Regions from separate parts of the Barrientosiimonas endolithica genome, predicted to be linked through region 1. Evidence: riboswitches for the same ligand, from Rfam matches in the RefSeq annotation. Region 1 holds a riboswitch; the other holds the start of a gene.
What was found. Region 1 has a riboswitch for S-adenosylmethionine ahead of QUE40_RS18935 (alpha/beta fold hydrolase). Riboswitches for the same ligand answer to the same signal wherever they lie in the genome.
Positions count from the first base shown of each region.

Region 2: it holds a riboswitch for S-adenosylmethionine, as region 1 does, so the genes downstream of both, QUE40_RS13230 (flavin reductase family protein) here and QUE40_RS18935 (alpha/beta fold hydrolase) in region 1, are expected to answer to the same signal.

Region 1 is NZ_AP027735.1:1,181,509-1,185,080, forward strand. Features, by position in the region: gene QUE40_RS06015 (DUF4192 domain-containing protein) at 1-1,101, shown strand, start outside; SAM riboswitch class IV at 1,130-1,238, shown strand; gene QUE40_RS18935 (alpha/beta fold hydrolase) at 1,434-2,894, shown strand; gene QUE40_RS06030 (RNA polymerase sigma factor) at 3,247-3,572, shown strand, end outside.
Region 2 is NZ_AP027735.1:2,607,452-2,611,023, reverse strand. Features, by position in the region: gene QUE40_RS13245 (malate dehydrogenase) at 1-351, opposite strand, end outside; gene QUE40_RS13240 (hypothetical protein) at 400-522, opposite strand; gene QUE40_RS13235 (amidohydrolase family protein) at 565-1,794, shown strand; SAM riboswitch class I at 1,819-1,909, shown strand; gene QUE40_RS13230 (flavin reductase family protein) at 1,925-2,428, shown strand; gene sfnG (dimethylsulfone monooxygenase SfnG) at 2,484-3,572, shown strand.

The DNA of each region.
Region 1 (3,572 bases):
GTCGCCTGGCACGACGTCGTGGTGTTCTCCGCCGCCCCCGACGTCGCGACCGTCGCCGACGAGGCGGCCGAGGCGCTGCGGGCGGCGAACCCCGTCAACCACGTCGTGCTGGTGCGTCCCGCCGAGGGCGACCGGCCCGCGCAGTGGTGCATCGACGACTGCCGCTGCGGCGGCCGCTGCCCGCGCGAGGTGTGGCAGCCGGTGCCCGCCGCCGACCGCATCCCCGCCGTCGCCGACCACGTGCTGGGGGAGCGCACGCCCGCGGCCGAGCGCGAGGACCTGGTGCGCTCGCTGCGCCCGGCCCCGCTGCGCCCGGGCGCGGTCGCGCAGTGGGTCCAGACCCGCGTGCTCGGCCCGGACGAGGAGGACGAGCTCGACGACCTCGACGACCGCTTCGCCGACTGGGCCGAGGCCACGGCCGACGACGACCTGTGCGACGACTGGGACGACGCGTGGGCGGCGGAGTGGGGCGAGCCCGACGACGATCGCGACGATTCCGACCCCGACCACGTCGGCCCCGCCGGTGGGGAAGCGCTGCTCGACGCGCTCGAGCGGTCGACGCAGGCGGCGAGACGGCTCGCCTGCCCCAACCCGTACGTCTGGGGCGACTACCCCGCGGCGCTCGCCCGGGTGCTCGACCCCTCGCGCGACGCGCCGAGGGTGCGCGACCTGCCCGTCGGCGACCTCGGCACGGTGCTGATGACGCTGCGCGAGCGGAACCTGCGCGACCACCTGATGGGCTGGCTGGCGATGACGCCGATGACGGTGCCCGGCCTGTTCCCCGACCTCACGCGGGCGATCCGCCGGGCGGGCGCCGTGCCGTTCGACGACCGGGTGCTCACCCCTGCCGAGGTCACCCGTGTCACCGAGCGGCTGCGCGAGCTGGTGCGCTCCGCGCCGGAGCCGATGGTGCCGGCTCCGGCCACGCTGCTGGCGTACTGGTGCTGGACGCACGGCGGGGGAGCGCTCGCGCTGGTCGCGCTCGACCGCGCCCTGGAGGCCGACCCCGACTACCGCATGGCAGGGCTGCTGATGCAGGTCGTGACCCACGGGATGCGGCCGCTCGACCTGTGTCCCACGACGCGAGAGGCGGCGGTCTGACCGCTCGGCCCGGTGCTAGCGTCGGTCGCGTCAAGAGTCTCAGCGACAAGCCCCGGCTGGCTGAGCGGCAACCCTCCACCGCGGTGGGGTGCCCCGGGTGAGGACAAGGTCGGCGACGCCGTCGACAAGCGCGGGGCAGCGACAGGTGCGAGCCCCTGACCGGGAGCGAGGCCGATGACGCTGCAGGACCGACACCGCCCGCTGACGCGCCCGGCCTACGGCCGCCGCCCGGAGTGCTGGGTCCCGCTCGGTGCGGGCACCAACCCCGACGCGTTCGGGCTGCGCGTGGGTTCGGTGCCGCTGGAGACCGGGGGCTGCTGCCCGACGTGGTCGTGGCGGTCCAGACCTGGGGCACGCTCGCCCCCGACGGCAGCAACGCGGTCCTGGTCGAGCACGCCCTCACCGGCGACACCCACGTCGTCGGCCCACCCGGTCCGGGGCAGCCGACGGCCGGCTGGTGGCCCGGGCTCGTCGGACCCGGCGCCGCCATCGACACCGACCGCTGGTTCGTCGTGGCCACCAACGTGCTGGGCGGCTGCCGCGGCACCACCGGGCCCGCCACCGAGGCCGCCGACGGGCAGCCGTGGGGCTCGCGCTTCCCCGAGGTCACGATCCGCGACCAGGTCCGGGTCGAGGCGCTGGTCGCCGACCTGCTCGGCATCCCCGCCTGGGCGCTGGTCATCGGCGGCTCGATGGGCGGGATGCGTGCGGCCGAGTGGGTCGCGACCTATCCCGACCGCGCCCGCGCCGCCGCCGTCGTCGCCGCGTGCGGCGCCGCGACGGCCGACCAGATCGCCTGGGGCCAGGCGCAGACGCTGGCCATCGAGCAGGACCCCGACTGGCGGGGCGGCGACTACCACCGCAGCGGCGTCTCGCCCGACCACGGCCTCGGGCTCGCGCGCCGCATCGCCCACACGACCTATCGCAGCGCGCCGGAGCTCGAGGAGCGCTTCGGGCGCTCGCCGCAGCCGGGGAGGACCCGATGCGCGGCGGGCGGTTCGCGGTCGAGAGCTACCTGGACCACCACGCCCGCAAGCTGTCCGCCCGGTTCGACGCCGGGAGCTACGTCACGCTCACCCGCGCGATGGCGACCCACGACATCGGCCGCGGGCGCGGCGGCATCGCCAAGGTGCTGCGCCGCTACACCGGCGACCTCGTGGTGGCCGGGGTCGACAGCGACCGGCTCTTCCCGCTGGAGCTTTCCCAGCAGCTGGCCGCCGCGCACGGGCGCCGTCCGGCCGCCGTCATCGAGTCGGCCCACGGCCACGACGGGTTCCTCGTCGAGGTCGACCAGGTCGCCGATCTCGTCTCCGGCCAGCTCGCCCGATTGGCCTCCCGCCACCACCGCCGCGTCGGGTAGCGTCAGCCGCACCGGTGGCGCCGACGCCCCGGAGACGCCGCAGCGCAGGAGGCTCGAGATGACCGTGCTCGTGGGATTCGTCCCGACCGCCGAGGGGCGCGCCGCCCTGACCCGCGCCGTCGACGAGGCGCGGCGGATGTCCACCCAGCTCATCGTGCTGGACTCCGGCGGCGGCCAGTCGTCCGAGCTCGACGCCGTCGTCGCCGAGGCCGAGCAGTCCGGCGTGCAGGTCGAGCGCCGCCCCATCGAGCACAAGAAGGACCCGGCCGAAGACATCATCGCCGTCTCCGAGAAGGAGGGCGTCGACCTCATCGTCATCGGGCTGCGCCGGCGCACCCCGGTCGGCAAGCTGATCCTCGGCTCCAACGCCCAGCGCATCCTGCTCGACGCCGCCTGCCCGGTGCTCGCGGTCAAGGCCGACGCCGCCGACTGACCGAGGTGCCGCCGAGGGGCGAGCCGGCACCGGCGTACGTCGGGATCGGGGGCCGCCCGACCCGCCGCCGGAGACGGTGGAACAACGCCACGGCGTGGGCGGTTGGAAAGAACGTCCCGTGCGTCGTTTTATAATGGTCGTGGAGCGTTCAGGAGATCAGCGTTCATCAGGTCCCCGATCAGGCGAACATTGATCCCAGACCGCGAGGCCCGCTCCACCCCCAACAACTCGGGCGCCGCCGACCGGCGGTGTCTCGTGGTGCCCAGACGGCGCCGCCCCGTGACGGAAGGTTGCTCGTGACTTCAGCGTCGAACCCCCTGCCGACAGCGACGCCGGCGACGGCCGACGGGCCGTGCCTGCGACGTCGACCAAGCGCACCGTGTCGGCCAAGGCCCCGGCCTCGACGACCAAGAGCACCACCAAGCGTGCGGCGTCCAAGACCGCCAAGGCGACCCCGGCCAAGAGCGCCAAGTCCGCCGCGAAGCCGGTCGACGGCAAGAAGGCCGACACCGCGAAGTCCGCGACCACCAAGACCGCCGCGAAGTCGGCCGCGCCCAAGAGCGCCGCCAAGAAGACCACCGCGACGAGCAAGACGGCCGCGGCCAAGACCACCGCCAAGAAGGCCGCCAAGAGCTCCCCGGCCAAGGCCGACGAGGCCACCGAGACGACCGAGGTCGT
Region 2 (3,572 bases), 1.4 Mb from region 1:
CAGCGCCTTGCCCTGCGGGGCGAAGATGCCGCCGTTGTCCTTCAGCAGGTCACCGCGCTCCATGCCCGGGCCGCGCGGCTTCGCGCCGACCAGCAGGGCGAGGTTGACCCCGTCGAAGACCTTGTTGGGGTCGTCGCCGGTCTCGACGCCCGCGAGCAGCGGGAACGCCGAGTCGTCGAGCTCCATGACGACGCCCTCGAGCGCCTTGAGCGCCGGGGTGACCTCGAGCAGCCGCAGCTCCACGGGGCGGTCCGGGCCGAAGATCGCACCGCTCGCGATGCGGAACAGCAGGCTGTAGCCGATGTTGCCGGCGGCGCCGGTGACGGCCACCTTGACGGGCGTGGTGCTCACGGGGTCTCCCCTTCGGGCGAGGCGGTTACGGATGCTTCGGACGCTACCTCACAGGTGGATCACGCTCTGGGCCAGGAGTGCCGCGAGCACGAACGACCCCGTCAGCGTCATCAGCGCGACGATCACCACGCGGGCGTCGAGGCTTACCTCGGCGGCTACCGTCTGGCCCACCACCCCCGGACCCCGCACCGAGCCCACCGACGAGGAGCCCGCATGACCGCCCTGCTCATCACCGACGTACGCCCGTGGGGCCGGAGCGCGACCGACGTCGCCGTCCTCGACGGCCGGATCGTGGCCGCGCTGCCCGAGGGGGTCGAGCCACAGGTGGTGCCGGGACGCGGCCGGCTGCTGCTGCCGTCGTTCTCCGACGTGCACGTGCACCTGGACTCCACCCGCATCGGGCTGCCGTTCCGCGAGCACACCGGCTCGCCGGGCATCTGGCCGATGGTGATGAACGACCGCGCCAACTGGCGCTCGGCAGAGCTTCCGGTCGCCGAGCGGGCCGAGCTGACCCTCGGCCGGATGATCGCCCGCGGCGCGACGCGGGTTCGCTCCTACGCCCAGATCGACGTCGACGCCGGGCTCGAGCGGTTCGACGCGGTGCGCCGGGCCAAGGAGGCCCACGCGGACCGCTGCGACGTCGCGGTCATCGCCTTCCCGCAGGCGGGGCTGCTGCGCGAGGAGGGGACGGTGCCGCTGCTCGAGGAGGCGCTGCGCCAGGGCGCCGACGTGATGGGCGGCATCGACCCGTGCACGCTCGACCGCGACCCCAAGGGCCACCTCGACGTGGTCTTCGACCTGGCCGAGCGGTACCAGGTCCCGATCGACATTCACCTGCACGAGCCCGGGCACCTCGGGGTGTTCAGCACCGACCTGGTGATCGAGCGGGTGCGCGCGCTCGGCATGCAGGGGCAGGTCACGATGTCCCACGCGTACGACCTCGGCTCGGTCGACGAGGCCACCACCCGGCGGCTGGTCGAGACGTTCGCCGAGCTCGACATCGCGATGGCCACCGTCGCCCCGGCCAGGCAGCAGGGACTGCCGCTGACGGCGCTCGCCGAGGCGGGCGTACGCGTGGGGCTGGGGGAGGACGGGCAGCGCGACTACTGGTCGCCCTACGGCAACGCGGACATGCTCGAGCGCACCTGGCAGCTGGCGTTCACCCACGGCTTCCGGGCCGACGAGCTCATCGAGCATTGCGTCGCGATCGCGACCGTGGGCGGCGCGGCGGTGCTCGACGCGACCGCGCCGCGGCTCGGCGGCGTCGCCGACCGGCCCGGTCTCGAGGTGGGCGACCCGGCCGAGCTGCTGCTGGTCGACGGCGAGACCGTGACCTCGGCGGTGATGGACCGCGGCACCGACCGCACGGTGATCCACGCCGGACGCGTGGTGGCCGACGGGCTGGCCCTGGTCCCAGGTGCTGGACAGGGCTTGCCCGACTGACGGACCTCTCAATAACGTCTCGTTATCCCATCCAGAGCTGCTGAGAGACCTGGCTCGTCGACGCCGCAGCAACCGCCTCGCCCGAGGAAGGTGCTAACGCCAGGACCGATGGCCGAGAGGACGCTCCGCGATGTCACAACCCCTCACCGTGCTGCCCCGACGAGACGCCCCGATCGACCTGCGCCCGGCCTTCCGGCAGGCGGCCAGCAGCGCCTGGGTCATCACCAGCTCGCACGCTGGTCAGCCGGTCGGCTTCACCGCGATCTCCGTGGTGTCGGTGTCGGTGGACCCGCCGCTGGTGTCGTTCAACCTCAACCTCACCAGCTCGAGCCGGTCGACGATCGAGCAGTCCGGTCGGGTGGCCCTGCACCTGCTCGCCGACGGGCAGGCCGACCTCGCCCGCCGCTTCTCCGCCGACCGCAGCCAGCGGTTCGCCTACGACGGCACCTGGCGCTGGCACGCCGACGAGCTGCCCGCGCTCACCGACCCGGTGCTGCGCCTGTCGGCCGCCGTGGTCGGGGTGCTGGAGGCCGGCGACAGCCTCGTCGTGACCGCGGAGGTCACCGACCTCGAGCGCGCCGAGGGCGTGCGTCCGCTGGTGCACCACGACGCGGTCTACCGCGCGCTCGACTGAGTCGCGCGCAGCGCACCGGACCTCGAGAACCCAAACCCCACAAGGAGTTTCACGCATGTCTGTCGACCCTCTGAAGTTCGCCTACTGGGTGCCCAACGTGTCCGGTGGTCTCGTCGTGAGCACGCTGCCGCAGCGCACGAACCACTCACCGGCGTACAACATCGACACGGCGCGCGTGGCCGAGCAGAACGGCTTCGAGTACGCCCTGACGCAGGTGCGCTACCTCGCGTCCTACGGCGCCGACGCCCAGCACGAGTCGACCTCGTTCTCGCAGCTGCTGCTCGCCAACACCGAGAAGCTGAAGGTCATCGCGGCCGTCCACCCGGGCTTCTGGCAGCCGGCGGTGCTCGCCAAGCTCGCGGCGACCGCGCAGGAGTGGAGCAACGACCGGTTCGCGCTCAACGTCGTGTCGGGCTGGTTCAAGCAGGAGTTCACCAACCTCGGTGAGCCGTGGCTGGACCACGAGGAGCGCTACCGCCGCTCCGAGGAGTTCATCGAGGTGCTCAAGGGCGCCTGGAGCACCGACGACTTCACCTTCCGCGGCGACTTCTACCGCACCCGCGACCTCACCTTCCGCCCGCAGCCGAGCACGCCGCCGGAGGTCTTCCAGGGCGGCAACTCCACCAGCGCGCGCAAGATGGCCGGCCGCCTGTCGGACTGGTACTTCATGAACGGCAACACCGTCGAGGACGTGCGTGACCAGGTCGAGGAGGTCTCCGGCTACGGCCAGGAGCATGACCGCCGACCGGGCTTCGGGCTCAACGGGTTCGCCGTCGTGCGCGACACCGAGGACGAGGCCCGCCAGGTGGTGCAGGACATCATCGACAACGCCGACGAGGACAAGGTCAAGGCGTTCGGCGAGGCCGTGAAGCAGGCCGGCAAGGCCAGCTCGGACGGCAAGGGCATGTGGGCCGGCTCCGACTTCAAGGACCTGGTGCAGTACAACGACGGCTTCAAGACCGGCCTCGTCGGCACGCCCGAGCAGGTCGCCCGCCGCATCGTCGAGTACAAGAAGGTCGGCGTCGACCTGCTGCTCGTCGGCTTCCTGCACGTGCAGGAGGAGGTCGAGCGCTTCGGCAAGGAGGTCATCCCGCTGGTGCGTGAGCTCGAGGGCGAGGCCGACGCCGAGCGCGGCGCCGCCTGA